2 regions of the Streptomyces sp. NBC_01171 genome follow, and region 2 is predicted to be linked to the other one. Evidence: riboswitches for the same ligand, from Rfam matches in the RefSeq annotation. Region 2 holds a riboswitch; the other holds the start of a gene.
The links. Region 2 has a riboswitch for cobalamin ahead of OG448_RS23630 (cobalamin biosynthesis protein). Riboswitches for the same ligand answer to the same signal wherever they lie in the genome.

Region 1: it holds a riboswitch for cobalamin, as region 2 does, so the genes downstream of both, OG448_RS01125 (CbtB-domain containing protein) here and OG448_RS23630 (cobalamin biosynthesis protein) in region 2, are expected to answer to the same signal.

Annotation. Positions count from the first base shown of each region.
Region 1 is NZ_CP108609.1:235,524-242,912, reverse strand. Features, by position in the region: gene OG448_RS01135 (BTAD domain-containing putative transcriptional regulator) at 1-1,053, shown strand, start outside; gene OG448_RS01130 (DUF4232 domain-containing protein) at 1,589-2,278, shown strand; cobalamin riboswitch at 2,353-2,485, shown strand; gene OG448_RS01125 (CbtB-domain containing protein) at 2,524-2,745, shown strand; gene OG448_RS01120 (CbtA family protein) at 2,767-3,522, shown strand; gene OG448_RS01115 (histidine phosphatase family protein) at 3,572-4,141, opposite strand; gene OG448_RS01110 (amidohydrolase) at 4,337-5,674, opposite strand; gene OG448_RS01105 (thiazolylpeptide-type bacteriocin) at 5,861-6,034, shown strand; gene OG448_RS01100 (TOMM precursor leader peptide-binding protein) at 6,145-7,389, opposite strand, start outside.
Region 2 is NZ_CP108609.1:5,134,041-5,141,429, forward strand. Features, by position in the region: gene cobN (cobaltochelatase subunit CobN) at 1-3,290, opposite strand, end outside; gene OG448_RS23625 (cobyric acid synthase) at 3,287-4,795, opposite strand; gene OG448_RS23630 (cobalamin biosynthesis protein) at 4,792-5,733, opposite strand; cobalamin riboswitch at 5,832-5,964, opposite strand; gene OG448_RS23635 (hypothetical protein) at 6,093-6,314, opposite strand; gene OG448_RS23640 (anion permease) at 6,342-7,389, opposite strand, start outside.

The DNA of each region.
Region 1 (7,389 bases), 4.9 Mb from region 2:
ACCGCCGCCCGCGCCCTCGAACGCCTCGGCGCCGCCCACCTCGTCACCGAGACCGCGCCCGGCCGCTGGGAACTGCACGACCTCGTACGCCTCTACGCCCGCGACCTCGACCCGGCGACCGGCCCCCAGGCGCTCACCGGCGTCCTGGACCACTACATCGCCACCGCCCTCGCCGCCACCGAGACGGCCCAGCCGGGCGGCGAACCCTGCTTCGCGCTCCCGGCGGACTTCCAACGCCCGTCCGCCGTCCGCGACTTCGTCGACCGCGCGGAGGCGATGGGCTGGCTGGCCGCCGAACGGGAGGACCTGGCACGGGCGGTGACCGCCGCGCGGGCCGCCGGCCTGGACGACCGGGCCTGGCGGATCATCCTCCTCCAGTGGCCCCAGGTGGTGTGGCGCTCGCGGGACAACTGGGTGCCGCTGCTGTACACGGCCCTGGAGTGCGCCCAGGCCGTGGCGGACCCGTACGCCGAGTCCCGCGTCCGCACCCTGCTGGGCTGGGTCCTGAGCGAGGAGGGCCGCCTGACGGACGCCCTCACCCTCCTCGAACCCTCACCCGCCCTGGCCCGCCGCACCGCCGACCGCCTCGGCGAGGCCACCGCCCTCGTCAACCTGGCCGTGGTCCAGTCCGCCCAGGGCGACCTGGACGCGGCCCTGTCCAACTGCGCCCGCGCCGCCACCCTGGCCCGCGACGAGGGCAACACCCATACGGAAATGCTCGCCCTCCTCCACCTCTCCCGCGCCCACCTGACGTCCGGCCGGCCGAAGGAGGCCCTCCGGATCGCCCGCACGGCCCTGGACCTCGGCCCCGAACACGAGGAAGCGGCCCGCACGTCCCTCCTCCACACGGTCTGCGGCGAGGCCCACCTCGCCCTCGGCGAGGAACCCGAGGCCATCCCTCTCCTGGAACGCGCCGCCGACGAGGCGGAGTCCGCCGGGTACGACGAGGGAGCGGTCCGAGCCCTTGAGGTCCTGCTGCGGGTGAGCGGACGGGCGGACCACCGGCGGCGGCATGAGGAGGCGGTGCGGAGGCTTGCGGGGGAGGACCTGTAGCGGGAGCTGTCGCTACGGTGACCCCGTGTGCCTCTACGCCGTGAACCCCTACAAGCTCCACTACGCGTGTCTCTCGTGCCGGGTCAGTTTTAAGCGGCATGCGGACCGGGAGCATGCCTGCCCGAACTGTGCCCGGCCGCTCGTGTGTGCCGGGCGGGACTTCGCTCCGCCGCGTCGGCGGGATGTCGCGGGGTGGTCGGTGGTCGCCGTGGTGCTGGGGGAGGGGCTGCGGTTCGACGGGCGGTCGGGCTGTGGGTGCCGGAAGGAGCCGAAGTACCGGCCTCGGACGCGGGCGGAGTTGCGGGTACGGCGGATCGTTGCCTTGCGGGACGGGGTGGTGCTGGCCGAGGTGTTGGGGCGGGGCGATCCGTCGACCCCCTCCGAGATGGGGTCCGGCATGGCGTCAGAGGGGCGTTAGCCGGACGTCAGCGGGACGCCAGCGGGGGCGGTGAGAGTTGGGGTGTCAGCAGGTCAGCGGCTGGCCGGCGGTTCGGAAGGACCGTTGTCGACGTTTCACCTCTCGGGGGAAATCATCATGAACGCTTCGCGCCGTACGGCATTCTTCTCCGTCGCTGCTTCTGCCGCGCTCGCCTTCTCGCTGTCCGCCTGTCAGAGCGGGGAGGGGACCAAGGCCGAGGGGGCGGCGCCCGTTGCCAAGGACTCGGTCTCCGCTTCCGCCGCTGCCTCCGCGCCTGCGGCCGCCGGTACGAGCACCAGCAACAACACCGGCTCCGGTACCAGCACCGCCGTCGGGACCGCGCACAAGTCCGACTCCAAGTCCTCCGGAGCCAAGAAGGGCACCGCCACCCCCCTCTGCCGCGCCCAGGACGTCAAGGTCAGCTCCGAGCGTCAGGACGGGCCGCCGTACACCCACATCATCCTGACCGCGCGGAACACCTCGGGTCACCGTTGCGAGATGGCCGGGTTCCCGCACATCCAGTTCCTGGAGAGCCACAAGCAGGACGTGCCGTCCGTGGCGAAGAGCAAGCCGGCCGGGCCGACGGTGCTGAACCCCGGTGACCCGGCGTTCGCACTGGTCAAGCTGTCCGACGGTGGGGTGGACGAGGACAACGAGGTGGTGACCGCGTTCCAGTTGGTGCTGGAGGGCGACTCCACGGTCATCGCGGTGGACTCCTCGGCCGGTGGCGGCCTCGCCGTCGACCCCGCCAGGACGCTCACCGGCTACTGGACGACCGAACTGCGCAACGGGGCCGACGACTTCTGACCCGTACCCCCGCGGACGCCCCCTCGGGAGAGGAAGATCACCCGTGGGGGCGCGGTCTTGGCCAGGCAGGGCGCACGCGGTACCGTCGGGGCGATATCGACGACGGCGAAACGGAAGCCGGTGAGAAACCGGCACGGTCGCGCCACTGTGTGCGCGGTCCCGCGAGGGACCGTGCGAGTCAGACCCGTGGCCGTCGTCCTGTGCACCACCGAGATGGGACGCGAACTCCCAGAGGAGGTACTGCCATGGCGCAGACCGTCGCTCAGCCGACAGCCGGAAACCCCGCCGTTCCCGCCAAGCTGCCGCTGAAGGAGATAGCGCCCTGGGCGGTCTTCTTCGGCATCCTCATGCTGGTCCTGCTGTACTTCGTCGGCGCCGAGCAGGGTGCCACCTCCGTGTTCAACGGCACGGACGTCCACGAGTGGGTGCACGACGCCCGCCACCTGCTCGGCTTCCCCTGCCACTGACGCGAGGGACGCCGCTCACCCATGAACTCCGCAACCGTGAGAAACCTCCTCGTGCGGGGCATGCTCGCCGGCCTCGGCGCCGGAGTGCTCGCCCTGATCGCCGCGTACTTCCTCGGCGAGCCCAACGTGGACAGCGCCATCGGCTTCGAGGGCCACCACTCCCACGAGCACGAGGTCGAAGTCGTCTCCCGCTCGCTCCAGTCCACCGCCGGACTGGCCACCGGCGTCCTCGTCTACGGGGTCGCCTTCGGCGGCATCGCCGCGCTCGCCTACTGCTTCGCGCTCGGCCGCGTCGGGCGCTTCGGCCCCCGCGCGACCGCGCTGCTGCTGTCCGGCACCGCACTGCTCGCCGTGTACGTCGTGCCGTTCCTGAAGTACCCGGCCAACCCGCCCTCGGTCGGGGACCCGGACACCATCGGCAAGCGGACCTCGCTGTACTTCCTGATGATGCTGCTCAGCGTGCTCCTGGCGGTCGGCGCCACTCTGCTCGGCAAGCGGCTCGCCCCGCGCCTGGGCAACTGGTACGCGACCCTCGTCGCCGTGGCCGCCTTCGCCCTGCTGGCCGGGCTGGCGTACGCCTTCCTGCCGGTCGTCAACGAGGTGCCGGAACACTTCCCGGCCACCCTGCTGTGGCGGTTCCGCCTCTCCGCGCTGGCCATCCAGACGGTGCTGTGGGCCGGATTCGGGCTGCTCTTCGGCGAGTTGGCCGAGCGGCTGCTGAACCCCCGCCCCGCGGTGGAGCGCACCACGGGCCAGGCGGTCGCCGCCTCCCACTGAGCCGGTGACGTGACGACGAGAGGGGCCCCGGCGATGTCCGGGGCCCCTCTCACTCACCCCCGAGCGGGCGCCCCAGCCGCAGGTTCCAGCGCCCTGCCCGCCCGGACAGCTCCGTCGCGGTGAGCGGCGCCACGTCCAGCCGCCAGAACGCCCCGGCGGGCAGCCCCAGCGCGTGCACCACGGCCGCCCGCACCACCTCGGGCTCCACGACGGCGACCGTACGGCCCTCGGGTACCGACTCAAGCCAGCGTCCCACCCGCGCGCACACCTCCCGAACCGACTCCCCGCCCGGCGCCGCGCAGTCCGGGTCGGCCAGCCACCGGGCCACCGCCTCCCCCTCCGCCGAGCCGACCTCGGCCAGGGTGCGCCCCCGCCACCGCCCGGCGTCCAGCGGCCCAAGCTCCGCCGCCACCCCGCCCCGCAGCCTGAGCGCCTCGGCCGTCTCCCGGCACCGCGCACCCGGCGACAGCACCACCCGCGCCGCATCCGGCAACGTCCCGGCCGCCGCCCGCGCCCGCGCGGCTCCCGCCTCGTCGATGGACGAGGACCCGTCGTAGAACCGGGCCTCCCGCAGCGCGGGCCCGATGGCGGGCGAGACGAGCACCAGCCGACTGGTCACCCGAGAAACCTCCTGATGGCGAGAGAGCGCTCGTCCCCGCCCACAGCGGGACCGGGACGAACGGACGCTGCACTTGGCGCAGTACACCCCGCACGGTACGGGCCGCCGCCACCAGGTTCTCCAGCGGTGCCCGCGTCTCCGGCCAGGCGCGGGTCTTGGGTCGGACCCAGTGCGTATGACGGCGGTCGTTCTCGCTCACCGCTGTGGGGGCGCGCCCGGGTCCAGTTGGGCCAGTGCGGCCGTGACCAGAGCGGCCGTGCCGGTGTCCAGGGTGAGGCGGACGCTGGGGAGGTAGCGGGGGGAGTGGTTGTGGGGGAGGCCGCGGAACTTCTCGGCGGGCCCGGCGCCGGGGGCCGCCGCCCACTGGGTGGGGCCGACCGAGCCGAGCATCCAGTAGGCGCCCCGGATGCCGGGCCGGCCGTGCAGATGGCCGCCCGCGCCGGTGAGCAGCGGGAAGTCCTCCGTCGCCGACGACGCGGGCCAGCCGGTGACGCGGGCGGCGCCGAAGGCCGCCTGGTGGGCGGCGCGTACGGCCGCCGTGACGCCGGGGTCGGGCCGGGTGACCCCGGAGCGGGCCAGCTCGCGCACGGTGACCCGGGGCGGCAGCGCGGCCGAAGCGGCCTCCGCGCGCACCACCCGCTCCACCGCCGCCATGCCCCGGACGAGCGCCGCCTCCGAGAGGGCGCGGACGGTGACCCGCAGCTCGGCGCGGGTGGCTATGACGTTCCCGGTGCGCCCGGTGTCCCCGGCGCGCAGCGAGGACGCGGTGACCAGCAGCCGCTCCGCCGGGTCCGTCTCGCGGGCGGCGACGGCCGGGAGCCGGGTCACCGCGCCGGCCGCCGCGAGCAGCGGATCGGCCGTCAGGTGCGGGGTGGCCGCGTGTCCGCCGTCCCCCTCGAAGACCACTTCCAGCGTCACACTGCCCGCCATCAGCGGCCCGTCGGCGTGCGCCACCATCCCGGCCGGGAACGCGGCGGTGTGCTGGGCGAGGACCACGTCCGGCGCGGTGATCCGGTCGTACAGCCCGTCCTCCAGCATGGCGCGGGCACCGCTCAGCGTCTCCTCGGCGGGCTGCCCGACGACCAGCAGCGTGCCGCGCCAGCGGTCCCGGTGTTCCGCGAGCCACCGGGCCGCGGCCGCCGCGCAGGCCAGGTGGGCGTCGTGCCCGCAGGCGTGCATCACCGGCACCGGCCGCCCGTCCGGGCCCGGCGCGGTCGCGGTGCTGGCGTACGGTACGCCGGTCTCCTCGGCCACCGGCAGCGCGTCCAGCTCGGCACGCAGCAGCACGGCCGGGCCGTCGCCGTTGGCCAGTTCGGCGGCGACCCCGTGGCCGCCGACCCCGCGCAGCACGCGGAAGCCGTCGGCCGCGAGCCGGTCCGCGAACCGGGCGGCGGTGCGCTCCTCCGCGCCGGACAGCTCGGGGTGCCGGTGCAGGTCGAGATACAGCTCGGCGGTGGACGCCAGCAGGGCGTCCAGACCGGGCGGCACACCACCGCCCACGGTCACGGACGGACGGGACTGGTCGCTGCTCACGGCGGGGGCTCCAGAGGGTCGTCGTACGGGGGTGTCAGCGAAGTGACAGCCATCGGTCAGGGAGTTGGTGTCGGACGCGCGTAGAAAGGGGGGTGTCGGGGGGCTCGCTCCTCCGGCTGGTTCAGCGCACCACCGGACGGGGCCGTCCCGGCCGGCAGCAGGTCACCTGACCCGGAAGGAGCCACCATGGCTGACAACAACCTCGCCTCCCTCGCCCAGGAGATCCTGGACCTGGAGTCGGAGACCTTCGAGATCACCGACTACTCGGACGCCAGCGAGGTCATGCTCGGTTCGTCCACGAGCTGTTCCTCCACCAGCACCTGCTCCAGCACCACCAGCACCACCTCCTGCACCGCCTGACCCAGGCGTTCGCACCCACGGTCCCCGGCCCGCCTCGGCGCGCCGGGGACCGCCGGTGTGCGCGGGCCCCTGCACGGTCCGCGCGCCGACGAGCAGAACGCCTGCCCCGCTCACGGGAACGGATGCGGCACCCGCCGCAACTCCTCCTCCCGCAGCGGCGCCGGGACCATACCCGCCCGGTACGGCGCGGTACGCAGCCTCGGCATGGTGAGGGCCCGCTGCCGCAGCCAGCCGAAGTCGATCGGCAGCAGCCCCGGAGCCAGCGTGGCCACCGTGCGGAGCCCCATCCGCCGCTGCTCGGGCGTGGTCTGGTCGACGGCCACGACCTCGCAGCCCGCCTCGCCCAGCAGGTCCCGCACCAGCAGCAGGTCGTCGCCGAGGTCGCCGGTGCGCGGCCGCCGCTCCTCCCAGCCCGCGAACAGCTCGTCGAGCGGCGCCGTGCGGGGCGGCTTGAGACAGCCGGTGGCGTGGACCCGCATCGCGGGCAGCCCGAAGAGCGCCGCGTGGTCCGGGAGTCGCTTCACCAGGTCGAAGTCCTCGGTCATGGCGGTGAGTTCGGCGGGCCGCTCGGCGACCTGGCCGGGCAGGTGCGGGATGTAGGTGAGGATCTCGGAGACCGCCGACTCCACGGCCGTCTCCGGGTCGAAGGAGGCGCCCGCCGCGAAGGCCAGGGAGCCCGGCGCGTCGTCGCGGCGGACCGCGAGCCCGGTGACCACCGGCACCGGGAGGTCCACCCGGTTGTCGAAGACGTGCACGTCGTACCCCTGGAGCGCGGCCCGCGCCACCATGGCCCGCACGCCCGGCGAGCGCACCGAGTCCAGGTCGATCTCGGGGAGCGGGAGGTCGCCGTACCAGCCGAGCAGGAAGGCGTCCCGCTCGATGAGTTCGAGAAGGCCGAAGAAGACCGCCTCCTCCCAAGTGCTGCCGGTGGCACAGCCGTTGGAGCACTCGAAGACGAAGTTGTCGGCGGCCGTGCCCGCGCTGTAATAGACGAGCCGGGCCGGTACCAGCACCGGGCGGCCGTCCCGCAGCGACCAGCCGGTGACCCACGGGATCGGCCGGGCCGGGTCGAAGGGCTCGACCATCGGGTCCTCGGCGTAGGTGCGCGGCCCGTACAGCCCGCACGTACGCGGATCGAGGGCGCGGTCGCCCAGCTCCTCCAGCGAGGCCGTCACCACGGGTGCGCGATGCCGGCGATGGGTGCCCGCGTACCGCTCCAGGCCCTCCAGGAAGGCCAGGTCGCGGCTGGCCGCGAAGGAGTTGGCCTGGCCGCTCCAGGTGACGTCGGTGAGACCGGCGTACCCCCGCATGAAGACGCTGCCCGCGACCGGCGCGGTGGTGGGGGAGGTGACGTC
Region 2 (7,389 bases):
TCGCCAAGGGTGCGGGTCTTGACCTGGTCGGGGACGGCCGAGTCACCCACGTACGCCTCGGGGCTGGTGCCGGTCAGGTGGCGGACCATGGCGACCATGCCGCCGTGGTACTGGAAGTAGTCGTCGGCGTCGACCAGGTCGTGCTCGCGGGTGTCGACGTTCTTCGCCGCCACCGCGATCCGCTTGAACGCCGTCTCCATGTCCCCCCGCGCCGCGCGCCCGTCCAGCCCGCGCCCGTAGGCGTAGCCGCCCCAGACCGCGTACACCTCGGCGAGGTCCGCGTCGGAGCGCCAGTTGCGGGCGTCGATCAGGGGGAGCAGGCCCGCGCCGTACGCGCCCGGCTTGGAGCCGAAGACGCGGGCCGTGGCGCGGCGGCGGTCGCCGTGTTCGGCGGTGTCCTCCTCGACATGGGCGCGGACGTAGTTGGACCCGGCCGGCTCGTCCAGCTCGGCCACCGCGCGCACCGCGTCGTCGATCAGCCCGACCACGTGCGGGAACGCGTCCCGGAAGAAGCCGGAGATGCGGACGGTGACGTCGATGCGCGGGCGCCCCAGCTCGGCCAGGGGCACGATCTCGAAGCCGGTGACCCGGCGCGAGGCGTCGTCCCACACCGGGCGGCAGCCCAGCAGCGCGAGGATCTCCGCGATGTCGTCGCCCTGGGTCCGCATGGCCGAGGTGCCCCACACGGTGAGGCCCACCGACTTGGGGTACTCCCCGGTGTCGGCCAGGTACCGCTGCACCAGCGAGTCCGCGAGCGACTGCCCGACCTCCCAACTCAGCCGGGAGGGGATCGCCTTGGGGTCGACGGAGTAGAAGTTGCGCCCGGTCGGCAGCACATTGACCAGGCCCCGCGTGGGCGACCCGGAGGGGCCCGCCGGGACGTAACCGCCGTCCAGCGCGTGGAGGATGTGCCCGATCTCGTCGGTGGTCCGGGCGAGCCGGGGCACGACCTCCGTGCAGGCGAACTCCAACACGGCCGTGGCGTCAGCCAGTTCGAAGCCGAGCACCTGGTCCAGCACCGCCGGTACGGCCGCCCGGTCCCAGTCCCGCGCCTCCATGCCCTCGGCGATGCCGCGGCACAGCTTCTCCAGCAGGTCGATCGCGTCGGCTCCGGTGCGCGCCGGGCCCTCGGCCAGGTCGGTCAGCTCCACCGGCACCTTCACCGGCGCGCCCGGCTCGGCCAGCAGCTCCTTCTCCACCAGCCCGAAATGCCGGGCCAGCGCGGCCCGCAGTCCCGGCAGGGCGTCGGCCTGGCCGCCCCACACCTGGGAGGCGCGCAGCACGGCGAGGACGAGGTTGACGCGGGGTTCGCCCTCCGGGCCGCCGCCCAGGATGTGCAGTCCGTCGCGGATCTGCACATCCTTGATCTCGCACAGGTAGCCGTCGATGTGCATGACGAACTCGTCGAAGTCGGCGTCCTCCGGCTGCTCGTCCACGTGCAGGTCGTGGTGCAGCTCGGCGGCCTTGACCAGCGTCCAGATCTGGGCACGCACGGCCGGGGCCTTGGCCGGGTCCAGGTCGGAGACGAGCGCGTACTCGTCCAGCAGTTGTTCCAGCTTGGCGAGGTCGCCGTAGGTGTCGGCGCGGGCCATCGGCGGCACCAGGTGGTCGACCACCGTGGCGTGCCCGCGCCGCTTGGCCTGGGTGCCCTCACCGGGGTCGTTGACGATGAACGGGTAGATCAGCGGGAGTTCACCGAGTACCGCGTCCGGGGCGCAGCCACGCGAGAGGCCGAGGCCCTTGCCGGGCAGCCACTCCATGGTGCCGTGCTTGCCCATGTGCACGACCGCGTCCGCGCCGAAACTGTTCTCCAGCCAGCGGTAGGCGGCCAGGTAGTGGTGCGAGGGCGCCATGTCGGGGTCGTGGTAGATGGCGATGGGGTTCTCGCCGAAGCCGCGCGGCGGCTGGATCATCACGACGACGTTCCCGAACCGCAGGGAGGCGAGCACGATGTCGTCGCCGTCCACGTACAGGTTCCCCGGCGGCTCGCCCCACGCCTCCAGCATGGCGTCGCGCAGCTCGGGGTCGAGGGTGTCGAACCAGGCCCGGTAGTCCGCGAGCGGCACCCGTGCGGGCGCGGCGGCGAGCTGCTCCTCGGTCAGCCACTCCACGTCGTGGCCGCCGGCCGCGATCAGCCGGTGGATCAACTCGTCGCCCTCGGAAGGGTGTTCGCTCACCCCGTATCCGGCATCCCGTAGCGCGTCCAGGACCCGGACCGCAGAGGCGGGGGTGTCCAGGCCGACGGCGTTGCCGACGCGGGAGTGCTTGGTCGGGTAGGCGGTGAAGACCAGCGCGATCCGCTTCTCGGCGTTCGGCTTGTGGCGCAGGGCCGCGTGCCGTACGGCGATGCCGGCGACCCGTGCCGCGCGTTCGGGGTCGGCGACGTAGACCGGGACCTCGTCGGGGCCGGGCTCCTTGAAGGAGAAGGGCACGGTGATCAGGCGGCCGTCGAACTCCGGGATGGCGACCTGCATCGCCGCGTCCATGGGGGAGAGGGCGGCGTCCGAGGCGTCCCACGCGGCTCGCGTGGAGGTGAGGCAGAGTCCTTGCAGCACCGGCACGTCGAGGTCCGCGAGGGCGCCGATGTCCCACGCCTCCTCGTCGCCGCCCGCCGAGGCGGCCGAGGCGTGCGCGCCGCCTGCCGCGAGCACGGTGGCGATCAGGGCGTCGGCCCGGCCCAGCAGCTCGTACAGCCCGGCGTCCGCGTCGCGCAGCGAACCGCAGTACACCGGAAGGGCGTTGGCGCCGTGCTCCTCGATGGCCGCGCAGAGCGTGTCCACGAAGGCGGTGTTGCCGCTGAGTTCGTGGGCCCGGTAGAAGAGCACGCCCACGGTCGGCCGGCCGGGCCGCTGTTCGTAGGCACCGTGCAGTCCGAACTCCGGCATCCGGTGCGGCTCTTCGAAGCCCTCGCCGGTCAGCAGGACGGTGTCGGAGAGGAACCGGGACAGCTCCAGCAGGTTCGCCGGGCCGCCCTCGACCAGATAGCGCAGCGCCTCCGCGACGACCCCGGCCGGGGCGGTCGACTCGGCCATCAGCTCGGCGTCCGGCACGCTCTCGCCGCCCAGCAGCACCGTCGGCACCCCGGACGTCTTCAGCGCGGCGAGTCCGTCCTCCCAGGCCCGCTTGCCGCCCAGCAGCCGGACGACCGCGAGGTCCGCGCCGTCGAGCAGGGCGGGCAGGTCGGCTCCTGCGTCGACGCGGGACGGGTTGCCGATCCGGTAGTCGGCGCCGCTGGCGCGGGCGGCCAGCAGGTCCGTGTCGGCGGTGGACAGCAACAACACTGTGCTCATGCGGGCGCTCCCGGTGGAATGAAGGGCAGTCCTGCGGGCGCGCCCGACTCGATGAGCCGCCAGAGCGCGTCCGTGTCCGCGTGGTGTTCGATGAGGTCGCCGAGCAGGTCGAGCTGCTCCTCGCGCAGCGCGGCGAACGAGGTGTCGGGGGCCGGGACGAAGCGGCGCCCGGAGGCGGCGGCGACTTCGCGAAGGAAGGCGCGCCGGAAGCCGTCCGACTCCAGCGAGCCGTGCCAGTGGGTGCCCCAGACCTGGCCGGTGCGGCAGCCGTCCAGGAAGGACGTGCCGCCCAGCACCTCGGCGATCCCGTGGTGGATCTCGTACCCCTCGACGGGCTCGCCGAGGGCTTCCCCGACGGGCCGGGCGAGGGTCTTCTCGGGGTGGAACCGCACCCGCACGGGGAGCAGTCCGAGCCCCGGCACGCTTCCGGCGCGCGACTCGACGTCGTCCTCGATGTGCTCACCGAGCACCTGGAAGCCGCCGCAGATCCCGAGTACCGGGCGTCCCTCGGCGGCCCGGCGCGCGAGCGCGTCCGCGAGACCCCGCTCGCGCAGCCATCGCAGCGCCCGTACGGTCCCGCGCGTGCCCGGCACCACCACGAGGTCGGCGTCGGCCAGTTCCTCGGGCCGGTCCACGAAGCGGACCACGACGCCGGGTTCGGCGGCGAGGGCGTCCACGTCCGTGAAGTTGGACATCAGCGGGACCGCGCACACGGCGACCCGCAGTACGTCCTCGCCGTGCGGGGGAGCGACGGCCGACTCCCGTACGGTCCCGCGCAGGGAGACCCTGAGGCCGTCCTCCTCGTCGATGCCGAGCCCGTGCCGGAACGGCAGCACGCCGTAGGTGTGCCGTCCGGTGAGGCCGCGCAGCATGTCCAGGCCCGGTTCCAGCAGCGTCACATCGCCGCGGAACTTGTTCACCAGGAACCCGGCGACCAGCGCCTGGTCCTCGGGGGAGAGCAGCGCGACGGTGCCGAAGAAGGAGGCGAAGACACCGCCCCGGTCGATGTCGCCGACGACGAGGACGGGCAGCCCCGCGCCGCGCGCGACGCCCATGTTGACGATGTCGGTGCGCCGCAGGTTGATCTCGGCGGGCGAGCCCGCACCCTCACAGATCACCGCGTCATACGTGCCCCGCAACTCGGCCAGGCACTCCAACACCGTTCCCAGCAAAGCCTGTTGACGCCCACCGTGGTAGCCGCGCGCGCTCAGCTCGCCCACCGGCTTCCCCAGCAGCACCACTTGGCTGCTGCGCTCGCCGCCGGGCTTGAGCAGCACGGGGTTCATCAGCGCGGTCGGCTCCACACGGCACGCCTGTGCCTGCATGGCCTGCGCCCGGCCGATCTCCGCGCCCTCACGGGTCACGAAGGAGTTGAGAGACATGTTCTGTCCCTTGAACGGCGCCACCTTGACGCCCTGCCGGACCAGCCACCGGCAGATCCCGGCCGTCACGACGCTCTTGCCGGCGTCGGAGGTCGTCCCCGCGACCAGCAGACCACCACTCACCTGCCCCGCCCCTTCCCGATGAGGCGCCCGGCGACGGTGACGCCGAGCGCGAGCAGACCGACCCGGCGGGAGAGCCGTACGGCCCGCCCGATGTCGGCGACCCGGACGGGCCGCCCGGTGCCGTTGAGTACGGGCCGGTGCTCGACGCGGCCGCCGTAGGAGAGGGTGCCGCCCAGCCGGACGCCGAGCGCGCCCGCGAACGAGGCTTCCACCGGGCCCGCGTTGGGGCTCGGATGCCGGTGCGCGTCCGCCCGCCAGGCCCGTACCGCCCCACGCGGGTCGTCCCCGGCGAGCACGGCGAGTACGGCGGTCAGCCGGGCGCCCGGCCAGCCGGCCACGTCGTCCAGCCGGGCGGAGGCCCAGCCGAAGCGGCGCAGCCGGGGCGACTTGTGCCCGACCATCGCGTCCAGCGTGTTCACGGCCCGGAAGCCCAGCAGCCCCGGCACCCCGGCCACCGCACCCCACACCAGGGCGCCCACCACGGCGTCGGAGGTGTTCTCCGCGACCGACTCCACGACGGCGCGCGCGATCGCGTCGGCGTCCAGCGCCTGCGGGTCGCGCCCGCACAGATGCGGCAGCCGGGCCCGCGCGGCCGCCAGGTCGCCGCGCTCCAGGGCGCGGCCGACGGCGCGCGCCTCGCGGGCGAGCGAAGTACCGCCCACGACGGCCCAGGTGGCGGCGGCGGTCAGCGCGGCGGAGGCGGCGGCAGAGGGGCGTACGGCGCGTGCGGCCACCACTCCTAGCGCGGTGGCGCCTCCGGCGCACACCAGGGTGTGCAGCGCGCCCCAGCCGCGGTGGTCGTGCCACAGCGCGCGCTCCACCCGCCCGGCGGCCCGCCCGAAGGCGGCGACGGGGTGCATGCGGTGGGGATCGCCCAGGAGGAGATCACCGAGGAGGCCGGCGGCGGCACCGTACGCGTACGAGCGATCGGCGCCCATCGGCTAGCTCGCCGTGGGCGTGCCGGTGTTCCTGGTGCGGGTTCTCGGGCGGCGGCCGGGCATCACGGTAGGTCCTCACTCAGGGTGTCCACGCCCTGGTTCGACGAGACCGGCGACGAGAGTTCCTGGCTCCCGGGGACTTCTCCCCGGTGACAGTGGCGGGACCGCGCCGGATTCGCACCGGCTTCCTCTGCTGTCGCCGTACATGGCCCGCGAAGTCCACCACGTGCCCGGAAGGACCGTCAACCTGCCTGTGACCTGCGGGAGAAGAGTGTGGGGAGCCCCACACCGGCACCGGTGGGAACAGCGGAAGGCCCCCGCGCGGCACATGCCGTGCGGGGGCCTCACCAGGTGCGGTGCTAGGCGACGATCAGATAGAAGCCGTAGGCCACCGCCGCCGCGCAGGCGGCGAAGCAGGCGTAGGCGCCGGTCACCGCGAGCGGGGCCGAGCCGCCGGTGGCCACCGCGCGCTCGCGGCGGGCCAGTCCGCTGACGCCGAGGGTGAACAGGCCCACCAGGGCCACCGTGACCACGAGGCTGACGCCGAAGACGGAGCCGAGGGCCGCCCAGTCGATCTTCATGGGGATGTTCCTCCAGTTGCCGGGTGGTCAGACCCGGGCCGACGGCGCGGTGGTGGCGGGAGCGGGCGCGGACTCGGCGGCGGCCGGGATGGTGGCCGTCAGGTCGTCCGCGACGATGCCGACGGGGGGCGGGGTGACCATGGCCATCGCGGTGGTCACCACACCGGCCGGCTCGACGTACTCCTCGGCGGTGACGTGGTTGTGGTCGATGACCTCGCGGCGGGAGATCTTCCAGATGGCGAAGCTGGAGCCGATCAGGAAGAGCGCGACCAGCCCGGTGCCCCAGCCGCCCAGGCCGGACACGGCCTCGGCGCCCGCGCCGACCAGCGCGGCGGCCGGCAGGGTCAGCGCCCAGGCGACGAACATGCGGCTCGCGGTGGACCAGCGGACCACCCCGCCCTTGCGGCCGAGGCCCGCGCCCATCACCGAGCCGGAGACGACGTGGGTGGTGGAGAGGGAGAAGCCGAGGTGCGAGGAGGCCAGGATCGCGGTCGCGGCGCTGGTCTGCGCGGCGAAGCCCTGACGGGGCTCCAGGTCGGTCAGGCCCTTGCCCATGGTGCGGATGATGCGCCAGCCGCCGATGTAGGTGCCGAGCGCGATGGCCAGGCCGGCGGAGAGGATCACCCAGGTGGGAGGGTTGGAGCCGGGGGAGAGGGCACCGCCCGCGATCAGCGCGAGGGTGATGATGCCCATGGTCTTCTGCGCGTCGTTGGTGCCGTGCGCCAGGGAGACCAGGCCGGCCGAGGCGATCTGGCCGGCGCGGTAGCCCTTGCGGGTCGCGGCGGTGTCGCCGTCCCGGCCGATGCCGTAGGAGAGGCGGGTGGCGAACATCGTGGCGAGGCCCGCCACGATGGGCGCGGCGACCGCCGGGAGCAGCACCTTGGTCACCAGCACCTCGCCGTGGACGGCGCCGAAGCCCGCCGAGGCGACGGTGGCACCGACGAGGCCGCCCATCAGGGCGTGCGAGGAGCTGGAGGGCAGGCCCACCAGCCAGGTCAGGAGGTTCCAGAGGATCGCGCCGGTCAGGGCCGCGAAGATGACCTCGGGACGGATGCCGGTCTCGTCGACGAGACCC